One region of the Streptomyces sp. TG1A-60 genome, then DNA from elsewhere that is predicted to be linked to it. Evidence: riboswitches for the same ligand, from Rfam matches in the RefSeq annotation. Region 1 holds a riboswitch; each other region holds the start of a gene.
The links. A riboswitch is a leader RNA that binds a small molecule or an ion and turns the genes downstream of it on or off. The one in region 1 is predicted to bind cyclic di-AMP.
Positions count from the first base shown of each region.

Region 2: it holds a riboswitch for cyclic di-AMP, as region 1 does, so the genes downstream of both, WBG99_RS03095 (peptidoglycan DD-metalloendopeptidase family protein) here and WBG99_RS31225 (C40 family peptidase) in region 1, are expected to answer to the same signal.
Region 3: it holds a riboswitch for cyclic di-AMP, as region 1 does, so the genes downstream of both, WBG99_RS13770 (LysM peptidoglycan-binding domain-containing protein) here and WBG99_RS31225 (C40 family peptidase) in region 1, are expected to answer to the same signal.

Region 1 covers NZ_CP147520.1:7,099,956-7,106,167, reverse strand. The annotation lists gene WBG99_RS31235 (ATP-dependent Clp protease proteolytic subunit) at 255-896, shown strand; gene WBG99_RS31230 (hypothetical protein) at 903-1,220, shown strand; cyclic di-AMP (ydaO/yuaA leader) riboswitch at 1,552-1,771, shown strand; gene WBG99_RS31225 (C40 family peptidase) at 1,775-2,248, shown strand; gene WBG99_RS31220 (DUF6328 family protein) at 2,324-2,872, shown strand; gene WBG99_RS31215 (ATP-binding protein) at 2,877-3,302, opposite strand; gene WBG99_RS31210 (helix-turn-helix transcriptional regulator) at 3,549-4,409, shown strand; gene WBG99_RS31205 (DUF397 domain-containing protein) at 4,419-4,643, shown strand; gene WBG99_RS31200 (8-amino-7-oxononanoate synthase) at 4,701-5,828, opposite strand; gene bioB (biotin synthase BioB) at 6,068-6,212, shown strand, end outside.
Region 2 covers NZ_CP147520.1:847,057-853,268, forward strand. The annotation lists gene WBG99_RS03080 (TetR family transcriptional regulator C-terminal domain-containing protein) at 1-610, shown strand, start outside; gene WBG99_RS03085 (SGNH/GDSL hydrolase family protein) at 831-1,616, opposite strand; gene WBG99_RS03090 (DUF6250 domain-containing protein) at 1,739-2,449, opposite strand; gene WBG99_RS03095 (peptidoglycan DD-metalloendopeptidase family protein) at 2,658-3,656, opposite strand; cyclic di-AMP (ydaO/yuaA leader) riboswitch at 3,662-3,820, opposite strand; gene WBG99_RS03100 (alpha-galactosidase) at 4,123-6,195, opposite strand.
Region 3 covers NZ_CP147520.1:3,282,846-3,289,057, reverse strand. The annotation lists gene WBG99_RS13775 (HAD family hydrolase) at 1-684, shown strand, start outside; gene WBG99_RS13770 (LysM peptidoglycan-binding domain-containing protein) at 806-1,564, opposite strand; cyclic di-AMP (ydaO/yuaA leader) riboswitch at 1,566-1,768, opposite strand; gene WBG99_RS13765 (polyprenyl synthetase family protein) at 2,413-3,423, shown strand; gene WBG99_RS13760 (DUF2092 domain-containing protein) at 3,730-5,046, shown strand; gene WBG99_RS13755 (ABC transporter ATP-binding protein) at 5,091-6,098, shown strand; gene WBG99_RS13750 (ABC transporter permease) at 6,085-6,212, shown strand, end outside.

The sequences.
Region 1 (6,212 bases):
GCGCCCGAGGGCCACGACGTCATACCTGCCGAGGTCGCGAACGCACTCTCCGAGTTCGCCGCCCCGAAGGGCTGACCGCCGATCACCTTCTCGGGCAGGCCGACCCCCGTGGCCATCAACCGACCTCGTTCGCCGCGCACTTCACGGCGCCCCGGACCACATCGGTCCGGGGCGCCGCCGTAGGCGAGCGGCTTTCCACGATCTCGTACGTCCTGTACATTCTGTACAGAAATCGATCTGAGGAGGCGTGCCCCATGCCCGCGAACCGACCGACGGCCCGTTATGTGCTGCCCGAGTTCACCGAGCACACCAGTGCGGGTCACCGGACGATGGATCCGTATGCCAAGCTCCTGGAAGAGCGGATCGTGTTCCTCGGGACGCAGATCGACGACACGTCGGCGAACGACGTGATGGCCCAGTTCATGCACCTCGAACACCAGTCGCCCGACCGGGACATCTCGCTGTACGTCAACTCGCCCGGCGGCTCGTTCAGCGCGATGACGGCGATCTACGACACGATCCGGTTCGTCACCTGTGACGTGGAGACGATCTGCCTGGGGCAGGCGGGATCGTCCGCCGCGGTGCTGCTGGCAGCGGGCACACCGGGCAGGCGGTTCGTACTGCCGGGCGCGCGCGTGGTGATCCACCAGCCGGCGCTGGCCGGCCGGATCGAGGGCCAGGCGAGTGACCTCGCGATCCAGGCCGCGGAGTTGACGCGCAATCGCCGGAAGCTGGAGGAGATGTTCGTCCGGCACACGGGGCAGAGCCCGGAGCGGATCAGCGCCGACATCGAGCGGGACACGTTCCTCGACGCTGAGGCGGCGGTCGAGTACGGGCTGGCCGACCAGGTCGTCCCGAGCCGCAGGGCCTCGGGCGCGCTCCCCGGCGCGAGGTGAGTGTCGATGCTCCCTCCCGAACTGCCGCCGCTGCCCGCCCTCACGCGCGCCGAGGCTGAGCTGATCGACCGCTATCTGGACGTCGTCGACCTGGTCGGCCGGATCAATCCGGCGCGCCCCGGTGACACGTACCGCGGACTGCGGGCGGCGCAGGCGCTCGTCGCCAAGGCGACCGCCCTGCGCGACGCGCTCGAACTGATGCACAGGCGCGGCGAGAACGAGGTACACGCCCCCACCCTCGCGCGGTCCCTGCGCGTGCTCGACGGCGAGCGGCGGGCGGCCCTGGTCTCACTGCCGCCGAAACCGGAGGACTCGCCTGCCTGAACCCATCCCGGGTCGGCCGCCGTACTACTGACGGGCCGTCCGGCCCGGGGTTCGCGCACTCCGGACGGCGTAGCACGATCGACCTATCGGCCCATACGTCGCAAGGAGCTGTGAAGTTGCGCAACGCGCCTACCGCACAGCCGGAATACATCATTCCGGTGCTGGTACGGGCCTCCTCGACCCGTTGGACACAACAGCCGAAAAGGCTCTGTCCACCCGAACGGGTGAGTGGTGAGTAAGACCACAAACCACCGGTTCCGTTGGGAATTTCGGACTTGAGTGCGTCAAGATCCCTTCCTGACGACAAGCCCCCGCCACAGCGGCGGGGCGATCCGGGTGGACGCCGAGTCCTGCCGCCGCCCGGATGACCGGTCGACAGGAGTGCATCGGCAGGAGTGGAGGACCCAAGTACGACGGGTCGCCGGAACGGTCGGCTCCACATGGAGACGCCGCGCCGAGCAGCCCTTGGGGTGAAGCCGCGTCAGCGGCCGGGCAACTTCGCCAGCCCGAATCCGACAGGTCATCCTTCACAGGCGGCTGACGAAGGGTTGCGCATGACTGCGCTGAATCGTGTCCCGTCGCTGTTGACCCGGGCCGGTACGGCCTCGGCTCTCACCATCGCCGCCGTGAGCGGCAGCATCGTGGTACCGGGCGCCGCATCCGGCGCCGAGGCCGCCACCGCGGCGTCGAAGGCACTCAAGGTCGCGGCTTCCAAGAAGGGCTCCCCTTACCAGTACGGAGCCGCCGGTCCAGGCAGGTTCGACTGCTCAGGGCTGACGCTCTACTCGTTCAAGAAGGCGGGCAAGAAGCTGCCCCGTACTGCTCAGCAGCAGTACAACAAGACGAAGCACATCTCCGCGAGCAACCGCAAACTCGGAGACCTCGTCTTCTTCCACTCGGGATCGAGCGTCTACCACGTCGGTATCTACGCGGGGAAGGGAAAGATCTGGCACTCCCCGAAGACGGGTGACGTCGTCCGGCTGCAGAAGCTCTGGACGAAGAGCGTCTGGTACGGCCGGGTCCGCTGACCAGCCGTGGGGGCGGCGGAGATCTCCGCCGCCCCCACGGGCGTGCCACGGGCCGAACTGGTTACTCGTTCGCCCATGGCCGACGAACGCACCCGCCCCGCACGCAACGAGACGCCCCTCGAACGCGCCGACCGCAACTTCTCCGAGCTGCTGCAGGAGCTGCGGGTCACCCAGACCGGGGTGCAGATCCTCTTCGCGTTCCTGCTGACGCTGGCCTTCACGCCGCGCTTCCCGGACCTGGACTCCGTACAGCGCGCCACCTATGTCACCACCCTGCTGCTGGCGGTCCTCGCGGCGGCGCTCTTCACCGCCCCGGCCGCCCTGCACCGCTCGCTCTTCCAGCAGAACGCCAAGCCCGCCATCGTCCAGGTGTCGTCCCGGCTGGCCACCGCGGGCCTCATCGTGCTGATGCCGGCCCTCGCCGGGTCCGTCCTGCTCGTCGTGGACGTGACGCTCGGCCGGGCGGCCGGGATCGTCGCCGGGGCGGGCACGTTCCTCGCGTGCCTGACCCTGTGGGCCGTGCTCCCGAAGCTCGTGGGACGGTCCGCCGGTAACACCGGCACGACGCCGACACCGCCTCCGGGCGAGACCCCCGTCAGGGCTCCTGCGGACCACCGGACCTGACCGGTTACGCGGGAACCGTCCAGGGCAGTTCGATCGCCACCGTCTTGCCGCCCTCCCGGGTGGGTCTGACGCTCAGCCTGCCGCCGCACTCGGCGGTCAGGCAGCGGACGATGACCATGCCCCGGCCGTTGTCCTGCTGGACGGCGGCGGGCAGACGTTTCGGAAAGCGCGGATGGCTGTCGGTGACGCCGATGCGCAGCTGCTCGTCCCGGTCCAGCGCGATGTCCACGGTGAACGTGGGCGACTGACCGAAGGTGTGCTGGACGGCGTTGGTGGCGAGTTCGGACACGATCAGGCGCACGGTCTCCGCGATGTCCGTGCCGCTCGGCAGGCCCCATTCGGCCAGCACCTGGGCGACGTATCTTCGGGCCGCGGACACCGAGGCGGGATCGCTCGGCAGAGTGACGGATGCTTCCTGGTGATCTGCCATGGCGAGTCGTCCCTTTCCCACGGGACCGGTGTCCGACAGGGAGCGGATGGTTCGAGTACGGTCCCGGACTGGTGCTTCGCGCCAGACTGCCACTACCTGGGCCGTCACGGGTGGCGATCCACCAGGATGTGCATATATCTGTCGCTCGAAGCGGTGAACTCTCCGACGACCGACCGTATTCGGGCGGGGTCTTCGTCCATCCTCTGTCGTCACCCCGGCTTCGCACGCCGAGCGGAAGGAGAACCCATGCAGTACGGTCCGGCTGTGCGCCGCCGCAAGCTCGGTGCCGAGTTACGCGTTCTGCGTACCCGCTGCGGTCTGACGAGCATCGAGGCGGCCCATCGGGTCGGCTGGCACCAGTCCAAGGTGAGCCGGATCGAGACGGGCGCCAGCGGGGTGAAGCCCGTGGATGTACGCAGGCTCCTGGACGCGTACGGGGTCGACGACAGCGAGCTCCGGGAGCTGCTCCTGGCGTTGGCGGGCTTTGAGGACGGTGGTGGACGGCACAACTGGTGGCACGCCTACCGGGGCGTACTGCCGCCGACGTACCGGGACTTCATCAGCCTGGAGTCGCAGGCCGGCGGGATACGGACGTTGGAGACCTCGGTCGTGCCGGGCCTCCTGCAGATTCCCGAGTACGCCCGGGCGGTGACCCGGGCCGCCGTGGAGGGTTTGGAAGACGACAAACTCGACGCGCTGGTGGAAGTGCGGCTCGCCCGGCAGGAAGTCCTGCGCGCGGACCCGCCGATGGAGCTGAGCGCCGTGCTCGACGAGGGCGTTCTACGACGCGAGGTGGGCGGTCCCGAGATCATGGCCCGGCAGCTGGGCCGTCTGGTCGAGGCGGCGCGACTCCCTCAGGTACGACTACAGGTGCTGCCGTTCACTGCCGGGGCACACATCGGCGTCACCGGCCCTTTCGTAATCTTCTCATTTAAGAGCACATCTGATCTTGACGTGGTTGTTCTCGACCACTTGACGAGTAGCCTCTACCTTGAGCGGAAAGAAGACCTCAAGGCCTATGTCGAGGCCTTCAACACCCTTCAAGTCCACGCCCTTTCACTCGAGGACTCGTTGGATTACATCGCCGGGCTCGCTGCCGGCGCGTAAGGAGGCACCATGTCCGCACTGCCTCGGAACGTGACCACCAGTACCGAACTGCACGGGGTGCGATGGCTGCGCAGCAGCCGCAGCACCGGAATGAACAACTGCGTCGAAACGGCCCGCCCCGGGTCCGGCCGCTGGGCCGGACTCGTGGCCGTGCGCGACTCGAAGAACACGGCGGGGCCCGCCCTGCTGTTCGACCCCGAGGCCTGGGAGGGATTCGTCACCACGCTTCGATGAGCACCAACGGCAACACACGCACATCCGCTCACGGCGGCACTCGGCCGGGACGCCGACTCACGGTCGCGTATCGCCGATGATCCCCACGGCTCGGTCGATCTGCCCCTCGGTGAGATCCGCCCGGGCGGTCAGCCGCAGCCTCGAAATGCCGTCGGGCACGGACGGTGGGCGGAAGCAGCCGACGGCGAGACCCGCCGACCGGCAGTCCGCCGCCCACCGCACCGCCTGCTCGGGGGACGGTGCGCGCACGGACACCACGGCGGCGTCGGGCCGCACCGCTTCATGGCCCGACGCCGTCAGCCGTGCGTGCAGCTCTCTCGCCACCTCGCGAGCCCGCGCGGCGCGCTCCGGCTCACGGCGCAGCAGCCGGAGCGCGGCGAGGGCCGCGCCGGCCGCGGCCGGGGCGAGGCCGGTGTCGAAGATGAACGTACGGGCGGCGTTGACCAGATGGTCGATGACGGGCGCCGGGCCGAGGACCGCGCCGCCCTGGCTGCCCAGCGACTTCGACAGGGTGACCGTCACGACGACATCGGGGTCGCCCGCGAGCCCGGCCGCCTGCGGCGCGCCCCGGCCGCCGTCGCCCAGGACACCGAGGCCGTGCGCGTCGTCGACGACGAGCCCGGCGCCGTACTCGCGGCAGGCGGCGGCCAGTGCGGTCAGCGGGGCGGCGTCCCCGTCCACGGAGAAGACCGTGTCGGAGACGGCGACGGCAGGACCTCGGCGGGTGCTCAGCGCCTTGCGGACGGCGTCGGGGGCCGCGTGGGCCACGACCTGGGTGGTGCCCCGGGCCAGCCTGCAGCCGTCGATGAGGGAGGCGTGGTTGCCCGCGTCCGACACGACCAGGGAGCCGTGCGGGGCGAGCGCGGTGACGGCGGCGAGGTTGGCCGCGTAGCCGGAGGAGAAGACCAGGGCGGCCTCGAAGCCGCAGAAGTCGGCCAGTTCCCGCTCCAGCTCGCCGTGGAGCTCGGTGGTGCCGGTGACCAGCCGGGACCCGGTGGCCCCGCCGCCCCACCGGCGCGCCGCCCCGGCGGCTCCCTCGGTGATCTCCGGGTGTCGGGCCAGACCCAGGTAGTCGTTGCTCGCGAGGTCGAGGAGCGGCGAGTCGGCGGGGCGGGGGCGCAGGGTCCGTACGAGCCCGGCCCGGCGGCGCGCCGACGCCTGCTCGTCGATCCAGCCGAACGCCATGGGTCCTCCGGGGTGGTGTGGGCGGCCCACGGCGTCGGAGCGGTCACGGGCAGCGCGGCGGGGGCTTTCGCGGACAGTGCTCGCGGGCAGGGCTTTGTGGGCAACGATTTGTAGGCAGTGCACAGACACTAATGGCACGAACGGCCGCCCACGATGTGGCGATACCCACACGTCGAACCGACTCTGTTGTCGGGAGTCTCCTTGGCCGGGAGCGGTCCCGTAGGACAGGATCGGCTCTCATGGACCTGCTGAACACGCTGGTGGACAAGGGGCTCCGGCGCGAGCCGCTGAGCCGTGCCGAGGCGCTCGCCGTCCTCGGCACCTCCGACGACGAGCTGTTGGACGTGGTGGCCGCGGCCGGGAAGGTGCGCCGGCACTGGTTCG
Region 2 (6,212 bases), 6.3 Mb from region 1:
GCGGTTGAGTGTGGCCGAGCGGCGTGCGGAGCTGCTCCGGGCCGCTGTCGGACAGATCGAGGCGCGGGGCGTCGCGGCGGTACGGATCGCCGATGTGGCCGCCGTCCTCGGGGTGAGCAACGCCCTGGTGCTCTACCACTTCTCGACCAAGGAGAAGCTGGTCGCCGAGGCGTTCCGGTACGCAGCCGAGGAGGACCTCGCCCACCTGCGCAAGCTCCTCGGCCGCCGCACGACCGCACTGCGCCGGCTCCGCGCGGCCGTCCGCTGGTACGCCCCGACCGGCCAGGCCAAGGGCTGGCGGCTGTGGATCGAGGGCTGGGCGGTCTCCCTGCGCGAGCCGTCCCTCCGCGAGGTCACCCGCGACCTGGACACCCAGTGGAAGGCCGCGCTCACCGAGGTCATCGAAGCCGGCGTGTCCGCCGGTGAGTTCCACTGCCCCGACCCACCCGCCGCAGCCCTCCGCCTCACCGCCCTCCTGGACGGTTTGGCCGTACAGATGACGACCTACGCGGGAGCCGTCTCCCGCGCCCGCGCCCAGGAGTGGGCCGACGAGGCCCTGGCCCGCGAACTGGGCCTGAGCCGCGACACCCTCACAACCACGCCCCGCTGACAACCACGACCCGCTGACAGCGGAGTCCGTCGAGACGGCGGAGCACCCGCAGGACGTCGGAAGGGCCCCCTGCCGACGTGTCAAGCCCCTCGCAGCACCCAGCGGGCCGGGCAGCTCCCGCCCGTCGACGCCCGGCCGGAGGACACCGAGCGCCAGGCTGACGCACCGACACGACCCCGACTCACGACGCACCCGCAGGGGCGCGTCGCCCGGTCTTCGCTCAAGCGACCGACTCGATCCGCATCCTGATGTCGTCCGGCAACAGGTGCCCCTTCGCCGACACATGGTCCCCGGAGGACTCCCCACGCAACCGCCGCCCGATCCACGGCACCAGATACTCCCGTGCCCACTGGATGTTGTCGCGGCGCATCTCGAGCGTCCCGCGCGGCGGCAGCGGCGGCCACGCCTGGTCTGGGTCGGCCGGGATGTCGATGCCAAGCACCTGACCGGCGCGCAGGGCGACCCGCGTGTGCCCCTCCGGCGACAGGTGCAGCCGGTCGAGGTCCCAGGCCCGCCTGTCCTGGACCGTCTTGAGTGACCACAGGTCCAGGACCGGGCAGCCGTACCTGTCGGCGATGGCCCGCACATGCAGGTTGTACGTAGCGATCTTGCCGCGCAGGTGCTTCAGCACGGGCACGTCACGCGTGTCGAATCCGGTGGTCACCATGACGGTGCCGATGGCCGAGGTGAGTCGGGCGACCGCTCGTTCGAACCGCTCGGCGACCTCGTCGGGGTCGGTGCCGGGCCGGATGATGTCGTTGCCGCCCGCGCAGAAGGAGATCAGGTCCGGGGCCAGCTCAAGAGCCCTCGGCACCTGGTTCTCGACGATCTGGTCGAGGAGCTTCCCGCGCACGGCGAGGTTGTTGTAGTCGAAGTCGCCCTCGGGCACACGGTCCGCGAGGAGCACCGCGAACCGGTCGGCCCAGCCGACGAACCGCCCGTCGGGCCCGGGGTCGCCGACGCCCTCGGTGAAGCTGTCCCCCACCGCCACGTACGACCCGATCACTGATCTGCTGTCATTCTTCGAATCGTCTGCCACATCGGCCCATGATTCACCTTCCGATGTGACCTACGCGACCGTAATAAGAGGTTGACGGGCGGTGAGATAGACCACGCGTCAAGTGTCGGTCAACTCGCAATACGCCACACCGTGAAGTCCTCGATCCGGAAGTGGCTCCATGTGGTCCGGAAGGCGAAGTGCCCGCTCGTGTACGGCTCGGGATCCGTGTGGTCGAAGACGAGCCGTCGGTTGTTCCACCAGCGCACGGTGGAGCCGTCCGAGACGATCCGGACCCGGTGCGGCTGGTTCGCGACGAGCAGCGGCTCGTTGTAGTCGTAGAGGAGCGGCCGGACGCCCGCCTCGCCGACGTACCGACGCAGCCGCGTCGTGGTGTTGTAGTTCGCCCCGTAGCCGGAGTAGTACATCTTCAGGTAGTCGTACTCTGCGAACGCACCACCACGCGGCGTGGCGAAGAGATCGTCGGGCGAGCGCACATCGACGGCGTTCCAGAAGTTGTTGAGGTCGGAGACCCGGTCGTTCACGCCACCCGCGGAGACCGGGGTGGCAGTGTACTCGATGACGTACGGCCCTCCCAGTTTCCGCTTGAACCAGACGGTCGCACCGGCCGGCACGTCGACCTCCAGCACACCGCGTGAGGCCGCGACCGTACCGCCCTTCTCCAGTTCCACGGCCCACTGCCCGAGCCCGCGCCGGAAGTCGTCGGCCGCGATCAGCCGACGACGGCCGTGTCGCGGGACCGCGCTCACGGCCGGGGCCGGCGCGAGCGCCGCGAGGGCGGCACCGGCGGCGAGGACTCCGAAGGCTCTGCGGCTGGTCATGACACTCCTTCGACAGACACCGTGGAAAGCGCTTACGGCGATCACTGTGCCCTTCTGCCGCACCCCTGTCGAGACGTCGCCCGGCCACACCACGAGAGCGTGACGCGGACTGCGCTCCGCGCGGGCCCCCGCCGGCCCCACAGGTCCGACAACGCCGAAGGCCGGCCCCCGGGACACGGGGGCCGGCCTGTCGAGAACGGCGTTTGCGTCAGAGGCTGACGCCCTTCGAGCGGAGATACGCCAGCGGGTCGATGTCCGAGCCGTAGTTCGGGCTCGTACGGATCTCGAAGTGAAGGTGCGGGCCGGTGACGTTGCCGGTCGCGCCGGAGAGGCCGATCTGCTGGCCGCCGCTCACGGACTGGCCCGCGGAGACGGAGATCGACGACAGGTGGGCGTACTGGGCGTAGTAGCCGTCGGCGAGCCTGATGACGACCTGGTTGCCGTAGGCGCCGCCCCAGCCGGCGGAGACGACGGTGCCCGCGCCCACGGACTTGAGGCCGGTGCCGGTCGGGGCCACGAAGTCGACGCCGGTGTGGTAACCGCTGGACCACATGCTTCCGGCGGTCTTGTACGCGGTGCCGACGGTGGCGCCCTGGATGGGCCCGCTGAAGCCGGCACCACTGGACTGCGAGGACTGGCCCGCGGACGTGGAGGTCGACGCCTGGGTGTCCTTCGACTCCTGCGCCGAGGAGCCGGAGGACTTCGACGACTGGGGCTTCGTAGACGACTGCGGCGGCTGGGGCTTCTCCGACGACTGCGGCGCACCGCTCGACGCGGCCTGCCCCCCGATCGTGAGCTTGAGACCCGGGTGGATGAGCGAAGGGTCGGAGCCGACCGCCTCGCGGTTGTCCGAGTAGAGCCGCTTCCAGCCGCCCTCGACGTCCTGCTCGTCCGCGATCTTCGAGAGGTAGTCGCCGACCTTCACCGAATAGGTCTCGGCGGACGCTTTCTTGGTGGCGGTCTTCTCCGCCTGGGCGGCCCTCTCGGCCTGGCCCAGTCTCGCACCGGCCTCGGCGGTGGCCTTCTCGCCGGCGACCGTGAGGGTCTTCTCGGATACGTCGGAAACGGCGGCGGTCGGGGTCGCCGCGTGGGCGCCTGCGGCTCCGATCAACGGCAGCGCGAGAGCGGCCCCACCGGTGCCGGCGGCGGCGATCGAGCGGGTGAAACGCTGGGACTTCGGACGGCGGTGCTTACCCTTCGCGGGCATGGGCGTTTTCCTCTCCGGCGCCTGCGAGGTGAGCTGTCGGGTGCGGACTGGAGATGCCCGGCCGTGCTTGTGCACGGCTTTACCCCTAGCCGTTCCGGAGACCGGAACAGGCGGTGATACCTGTGGGTCCCCCGCTCCTGCCGTGGATCGGGTCGGTACGCGGCTCCGGTCGGCGGCAGGATTGGGCGTCCGTCCGGATTGACGCCGAACGTAAGCGACTTGTGGCCACAGAGACAACCATGGGGATTTCCTGTGCGTCTTCCTGTCTGATCCTTATCTCAATTAATGATCACGCTCCGTAAAAGACCGCCCCTGAGCGTTTACCAACCACCCTGGAAACACCTACGAATTACGTGGACATGGCGACAGCGGACGGTCACGAGTATGACGCTGCTCACTCCGCTACGAGCCAGTAGGTTCTATTCCAGGGCTACTTGGAATTACCGCTTCATTTCGGACAGATAGCTCAAGTACGACGCATGCGGATAACCATCGCATCGAAGTCGCCCCGCAGACCGGTCCGCAGGCCGTGATGCAACAGCACGGCACCTCGGTGCATTTCACCCGTTTCGCGGCACTCATACACTTCTGTCGGGTCGAGGCCGCGCAGCCGGAGCGGCGCGACCGGCTCGCCGTAGTGTTGGGCCTGGAGCCAGGCGAGCACGACGATCTCGTCACCATGGACGTACTGCACGGCGCTCAGCCCACCGGTCGGCGGCCGGAGCCGGTAGAGGTCGCCGCGCTGCACGACCGGCCGGATCTCCTTGTACAGCTCCACCCAGTCCCGCGCCTCGGCCAACTCCTCCTCGCTCCACTCGGCGAGGTCGCCGCCGACACCGAGCACACCCGCCATGGCGCTGACGAACCGGAACCGCAGTGTGCTGACCCGACCGTTGAGCTGGTTGTTCGGACTGTCCGTGACCCACGCGGCCATGGTCCGGGCCGGGTGGACCTGGCTGAAGCCGTGCTGGATGGCGAGCCGGTCGAGCGGGTCGGTGTTGTCGGAGGTCCACACCTGGTCGGTCCGCGCCATGACCCCGAGGTCGATACGACCGCCGCCGCCGGAGCACGACTCGAAGGCGACCTGCGGGTGGGCGGACCGCAACCGGTCCAGCAGCGCGTAGAAGGCCTGCACATGCTCGACCCACAGCTTCTGCGGATACGGCTCCCCGGGCCAGCCGGCATCCGTGAAGCAGCGGTTGAAGTCCCACTTCACATAGTCGATCGGCGCGCTGGACAGGAGAGTGTCCAGTCGCTCCCAGAGGTACTCCTGGACGTCCTCACGCGCGAGATTGAGGACAAGCTGATTACGCAGTTCCGTCCGCTTTCGCCCCGGTTGGAACTGTACCCATTCGGGGTGCGCCCGGTACAGCTCGCTGTCCGGGTTGACCATCTCGGGCTCGACCCAGATGCCGAACTGCATACCGAGGGCATGCACATAGTCGGCGAGCGGCTTCAGCCCCTTGGGGAAGCGGTCGGGGTTGGGTGTCCAGTCGCCGAGGCCGGCCCGGTCGCTGGTGCGCGCCCCGAACCAGCCGTCGTCCACCACGAACAGCTCGACCCCGACGGCCGCCGCGCGTCGCGCGAGCGTGCCCTGCTGCTCCTCGGAGATGTCGAACTCGGTGGCCTCCCAGGAGTTGAAGAGCACCGGCCGGTCCTGGTCCGCGTCCGGGATGACGTACGTCCGCTGGTACGCGTGCCAGGCGCGGCTCGCCCCGCCGTGGCCGCCGTCGCTCCACAGGCCCGCGAAGACGGGCGTGGTGAAGGTGTCGCCCGTCTCCAGCCGCAGCAGACCGGACTCGTCGTACCCGGCGCCGCCGGTGATCTGCACGCGCGCGTCCGGGAGTTGGGCGACCGCGATCCGCCAGGAACCCGACCAGCCGAGGGCGCAGCCGTAGACCTCGCCCCGCTCCTCGCCGGCGTCGGTGTCCAGGGCGACCCAGGGCAGGTGCTGATGCCCGGTGTGCCCGCGGCGGCTGCCGATGACCTTCTCGCCGTAGGTGAGGTCCGCGCGCACCAGCCGGGACTCGGCCGCCCACCGCCCGTGCAGCTGCGACAGCCGCCAGGCCTCCTCGCGCGGCGGCAGCGTCCAGGTCGCCGAGTCGGCCCGCAGCAGCTCCGCTGTCGGACCCTCGTTGACCAGGGTCACCCAGCGCTCCACCACGTCGTCGCGCATCCGGTAGTGCAGGGTGATCCCGAGGCCGCCGTCGGTGAAACTCAGCCGCAGCTCGTCGCCGTCGGCCTCGTACGTCCGGAAGGTCCACTCGGTACCGCGCCGCTCGTCCGTGCGCACGGAGAGGGCGGGGCGGGCGAAGCGGGGGCCGCCCTCGACGGGGTACTCCTCGTATCCGTCGACCGGGGCCTCGAACGGCCAGTACACCAGCTGCTGCCGAGCGGCCAGCTCCTCGGCGTCGGCGAGGGCGATACAAGGGCCCCAGTGCAGGTGCAGCAGTTCGTCGTTCTCCGTGAGCCGTAGGGCATAGCTGCTCCTGGGTCCCGTGAGAAGCCAGGTCCGGCCGTCTGCGCCGATGTCCAACATAAAGTCCCCACAGATTC
Region 3 (6,212 bases), 3.8 Mb from region 1:
CAGCACCTCGTGGTGACGGGACGGCCGGCGCCGAGAGCGCGCCCGCTGCTGGAGGACCTAGGCAGCAGGGGGCTCGCGGTGTGCGGGCAGGGCGCGCAGTTGTACGACACCGGCGCGAACCGGCTGCTCTGGTCCGTCACCCTGGACCGGGAACTCGCCGAGACCGCGCTCGGCAAGATCGAGGCCGAGGTCGGACAGCTGTACGCGGCCGTCGACCAGGACGGGGCCGACGGCCTCACCCTGATCGAGCCCGGCTACCTCATGCCGCACCCCACGCTGCCCGCCGTACGCGTGCCGCGCCGGGACGACCTGTGGTGCGAGCCCATCAGCAAGGTGCTGCTGCGCCATCCCTGTCTGTCCGACGACGAGTTGGCCTCGGCGGCGCGCATGGCGGTCGGTTCGCTGGCGACGGTCACCATGTCGGGGCCCGGCACCGTCGAACTCCAGCCGTGCGGCATCACCAAGGCGACGGGCCTCGCCCTGGCCGCCGACCATCTCGGACTGACTCCGGCCGAGACCATCGCCTTCGGTGACATGCCCAACGACATCCCGATGTTCGACTGGGCCGCGCACGGGGTCGCCATGGCCAACGCCCACCCCGAACTCAAGGCCGTCGCCGACGAGGTGACCCTCTCGAACGAGGAGGACGGGATCGCTGTGGTGCTGGACCGGCTGTTCTCGTAGCGCCCGTGTGCCCGTGTGCCCGTGTGCCCAGGGCCTGTCGGCGGATCAGGCCCTGGGCGAGGGGTTCAGCACGGCAGGGTCAGCACGCCTGCTTCGGTACGGCCGGTTCAGCACGCCCGGTTCAGTACGGCCCGAAGACGTTGTCGATCGAGCCGTACCGCGCGGCGGCGTAGTTGCACGCCGCCGTGATGTTCGCGACCGGGTCGTAGGGGTCGTACGGGGTGCCGGCCACGTGGTAGGCGGCGAAGGTCGGGTCGATGACCTGCAGGAGACCCTTCGACGGGGTGCCCGCGGCGGCGTTGGAGTCCCAGTTGTTGATGGCCTGCGGGTTGCCCGACGACTCCCGCATGATGTTGCGGTAAATCCCGTTGTACGTCCCGGGGATTCCCTTTTGCGCCATGATGTCCAGCGACTCGCGGATCCAGCCGTCGAGGTCGTTCGTGTACGTCTTGAGCGACGCCTGTGTGGCCGTGGAGGCCTTGGACGCCATGCCGGACGCGGAGGCCTTCGGCGCGGTGGACGACTTCTTCGCCTTCACTGCCAGCTTCAGGCCCGGGTGGATCAGCGCGGGGTTGTCGCCGACGGCCGCGCGGTTGTCCTTGTAGAGCCGCTGCCAGCCGCCGCTCGTGCCGTGCTTGCGCGCGATCGAGGAGAGCGTGTCACCGGAGACCACGGTGTACGTAAGGGACTTGGCCGCCGCGGCCGGCGCGGACCGCGGGGCTGACTGTACGGAGGTGGCGGCCTGGGCCGGTACGGCGGCGTTCGCGGTGGTGGCGACCACGAGCGGGAGGACGAGTGCGGCCCCGCCGGTTCCGGCGGCGACGACACCACGGGTCAGCGGGTTGGTTCTGGGGCGACGGTGCTTGCCTCGTGCGGGCATGAGGATTCCTCTCCGGCGCCTGCGAGGTGAGCTGTCGGGTTCGGGCTGGAGATGCCCGGCCGCGCGCGTCGTCCGGCGGTCGCTGTGCGTGCCGCGTCCGCTCGTACTGCGCGTGGCTTCACCCCTAGCCGGTCCGATGGGGAAAGACGGACCGGCGGCTTGCCTGGGTCCCCCGCTCCTGCCGTGCGTGGATGAGTGGTGGGTGGGGAGTCCGGGCGGCGGCAGGATTCGGCGATCCGTCCGGACGAGGTGTGAACGTATGCGAGAGCACATGGCAGGAACAAGTCCCGGTTGGGTGGATTGATCCAGTTGACCTTGACTTCGTCGTGTTCCGGCGTTCTGGTGCGGGTGCGGGGTGCGGCTCAACTTGCCTACCGCAAAGGGAGAATCCACGGGGTGGGGCGAAGGTGTCGCACGGGGAGCGCGTGACTCAACTCACGAGAGGAGTCGGGTGAAGTGGGCGGTACTCCGCAAATCGGTCAACTCGGGCCGAGGGTGGCAGGGGTGTGTGCGGGACGGGAAGGGGGCGCGGGCGCCCGGGACGGGGCGTCGCGTGGGGCGCCGTACGCGACCGTGTGCGGGGGCGCCGTGCGGGCCGGTACCTGGTGCGCCGTGCGGGCCGGGGCGTGGCGTGTGCGTCGGCGGATATCGGCGCGCATCAGTTGATCAGCAATACGGAGAGTGCGGTCCCATACCACCCCGGGCGAACCCGTGGGCGCTCGTGGCGATCGAAAGGTGACCGGATACGCTGACTCGGGTGATGGCAGCGACAGATCGACAAACTTTGTCATCGACCGTGAGACCGACCGTGTGACCGTCAGCAGACGTCAGCAGACAGGAGAACCCTCGTGACCGTCGTCGAGCCGTTTGGGCTGAGCGCGCGGGACCAGGCTCTCGAAGCCGATGTCCAGGCCGGAATAGCGGCCGTCGAGGAGGGTCTGCTCGAAGCCACCAAGAGCGAGGTGCCCTTCATCCAGGAGGCCGCCCAGCACCTGCTGCGCGCGGGCGGCAAGCGGTTCCGGCCGCTGCTGGTGATGCTCGCGGCGCAGTTCGGCGACCCGTACGCGCCGGGGGTCGTGCCCTCGGCCGTGGTGGTCGAGCTGACGCATCTCGCCACGCTGTACCACGACGACGTGATGGACGAGGCCGAGGTGCGCCGGGGCGTGCCGAGTGCGAACGCGCGCTGGGACAACTCCCTGGCCGTTCTGACCGGCGATTTCCTTTTTGCCCGTGCCTCGCATGTCCTCGCCGACCTCGGTCCGGACGCCGTCCGTATCCAGGCCGAGGCCTTCGAGCGGCTGGTCACCGGGCAGATCCTGGAGACGGCGGGGCCGCGCGACGGACGCGACCCGATCGAGCACTACCTCGATGTGCTCGGCGGCAAGACCGGCTCCCTGGTCGCGGTCGCCGGACGGCTCGGCGCGCTGATGGCGGGAGCCGACGGGACGGTGGTCGACGTGCTGACCCAGTACGGGGAGCGGCTCGGCGTCGCCTTCCAGCTCGCGGACGACGTCCTCGACATCGCCTCCGACTCGCACGAGTCCGGCAAGACACCGGGGACGGATCTCCGCGAGGGCGTGCCGACCATGCCGGTGCTGCGGCTGCGCGAGCGGGCGGGACGGCTGGGGCTGCCGGACGACATCGCCCTGTGCGAGCTGCTCGACTCCGATCTCACCGACGAGGCCCGGCACGCCGAGGCCCTCACCCGGCTCCGCGTCCACCCCGCCCTGGAACAGGCCCGCCGCGACACGATCCGCTACGCCGAGGAGGCGCGCGCCGTGCTGACGCCCCTGCCGGAGTGCGACGCGAAGGCCGCGCTCGTGGAGCTGTGCGACGCGGTCGTGCACCGGGCGGGTTAGGCGCCCGAACGGCCCTCGCCGCCCCTGCCCGCCCCCTCCACGAGCTGGGAGCTGCGCGAAGGGGTTGCCGGGCCCGCCGCGCTCGGCGGCGCCGTCGCGTGCCCTTTCGCGACCCCGACGACCCCTACGGGTTCGGACCGGTGTTGCCTTGTCATGTCATCCCGTAGCAGTACGTGGAGTTGAGCCCCGAGTCTGACGATTCCCGGCGGCCGATTTGGTCAGATGGGTATCACCACTCCTCACCGATTCGGGTGAGAATGGCGGCTCTGAGCAGACGCCGCCGCCGACGACGGAGGTAAGGCACACATGGCACCGTACGAAACCGACGACAGCGGCCGGGCCGGTGACGCGGCCGTGCTCGCGGCCGAGGTCGAGGAGAAGCGCTCGGCACGGCGACGCAAGGCGGCGCGCTATGTCGTCCCGGTCACCGTGCTGGGCGTGGCGGCCGCGACCATCGGGCTCGTCCCGGCCTTCGCCGGCTCCGGTGACCCCGATCTGCCGAAGATCAGCGCACAGGAACTCATCGAGAAGATCGCTGCCTCGGACGTGCAGCAGGTGTCCGGCACGGTGAAGATCACCACGGATCTGGGCCTGCCCGATCTGGGCGGTCTGGCGGGCGGCCTCGCGCAGGACCCTTCCGAGGGCGACGGCGGATCGGCCGCCGACCCTTCCGCCAAGCTCCTCGAACTCGCCTCCGGGACCCACACGTTGCGGGTCGCCGCCGACGGCCCCGACAAGCAGAAGCTGTCGCTGCTGGACGACGCGGCCGAGTACAGCGTCATCCACAACGGCGACGACCTGTGGGCGTACGACAGTGCCTCGAACGAGGTGTACCACGCGACCGGGGCCGAGGATGGCAAGGACCACAAGGCCCACAAGGGCGCTCCCGGCGCCACCGAGGACGTGCCCGCCACACCCCGGGAGCTCGCCGAGGAGGCCCTGAAGGCCGTCGACGACACCACGTCCGTGACCGTCGACGGGACCGCGCAGGTCGCCGGGCGGGACGCGTACAAGCTGGTGATCCAGCCGAAGCAGTCCGGTTCGACGGTCGGGGCGATCTCGATCGCCGTGGACGCGAAGACGGGGCTGCCGCTGAAGTTCACGCTCACCCCGGCGAGCGGCGGCGCGGCCGTCGTGGACGCGGGCTTCACCAAGGTCGACTTCGGCAAGCCCGCCGCGTCGACGTTCGACTTCGAGCCACCGAAGGGCGCGAAGGTCACCGAGGCCGACGAGATGGAGGAGTCGGGCCACCACGACAACAAGGCCGACGAGTCAGGCAAGGGCGCGGCGCACAAGGACGCCAGGGGCCACGACGGCTCCGAGGAGGGGTTCGCGAGCGGACTCGACGGGCTGAAGACCATCGGCAAGGGCTGGAGCACCATCGCCGAGTTCGACAGCGGCACCGAGGGCGGCATGCCCACCGGCGGCGGCTCCGACGCGGGTGGTGACGCCCGCGTCGACGGGTTCCTGAACTCCCTCGGCGACCAGGTCACGGGCGAGTTCGGCTCCGGTACGGTCTTCAAGACCCGGCTGATCAACGTCCTGTTCACCGAGGACGGCAAGGTGTACGCGGGCGCCGTCACCAAGGACGCGCTGGTGAAGGCGGCCGACGCGGCCAAGTAGCCGTCGGAGCCTAGCTCGTCGCCGTACGTGAATCGAGGGAGTCCATGGAGGAGCTGTCCGCCGCGGACCCGGACGCAGTGATCGCCACCCGCGCGCTCACCAAGCGCTACCGCGGCGGGCAGCTCGCCGTGGACGGCCTCGATCTGACCGTCCCGGCGGGCAGTGTCTTCGGATTCCTCGGCCCGAACGGCTCGGGCAAGACCACCACCATCCGCATGCTGATGGGCCTGATCGAGCCGACCTCGGGCACGACCAGGGTCCTCGGCCGGCCCATGCCGCGCTCCATCCGGACCGTGCTCCCGCACGTGGGCGCGCTCATCGAGGGACCCGCGCTGTACGGGTTCCTCTCCGGGCGCGACAACCTGCTGCGCTACGACTCCGCGGACCCGACCGCCGACCCGCGCACCCGGCGTACGCGGGTCGGCGCCGCGCTCGACCGGGTCGGACTCACGGCCGACGCCGGCAAGAAGGCGAAGGCGTACTCGCTGGGCATGAAACAGCGGCTGGGTCTCGCGGCGGCCCTGCTCCAGCCGCGCCGCCTCCTCGTCCTCGACGAGCCGACCAACGGCCTCGACCCGCAGGGCATGCGGGAGATCCGGGCGCTGGTAAGGGAGTTGGCGTCCGACGGCACCACCGTCTTCCTCTCCTCCCACCTCCTCGACGAGGTCGAGCAGGTCTGCACCCACGCCGCCGTCATGGCCCGGGGCCGGCTGATCACCCAGGGGCCGGTCGGTGAACTGGCCGCCGGGGCACGCGGACGCCTCGTCGTCACCACGCCCGACACGGCGGACGCGGCGCGGGTGCTCAAGGAACAGGGTGTCGGGGATGTGGTGGTGACCGAGGGCGAGGGGCCCGGGGGCGGTGCCGTGGGTGGCGCACCGGAGGGGAGCCGGGTGACGGCCGAACCGCCGCCACCCGACCGCGACCTCGCCGAACTGAACGCCGCGTTGGTCACCGCGGGCGTCCGCGTCCGCGGCTTCGGCCTCGAACGGGCCTCGCTGGAGGACGCGTTCGTGGCGCTGACGGGGGAGGGTTTCGATGTCGCGGGCTGACACCACGGGCACGGATGCCGGCACGGCCGCCGTCGGCACGGCCGCCCGTACACCCGGCCTCCTGTGGACCTTCGGGCTGTTTCGCAGCGAGTTGGTGACCACCTTCCGGCGGTG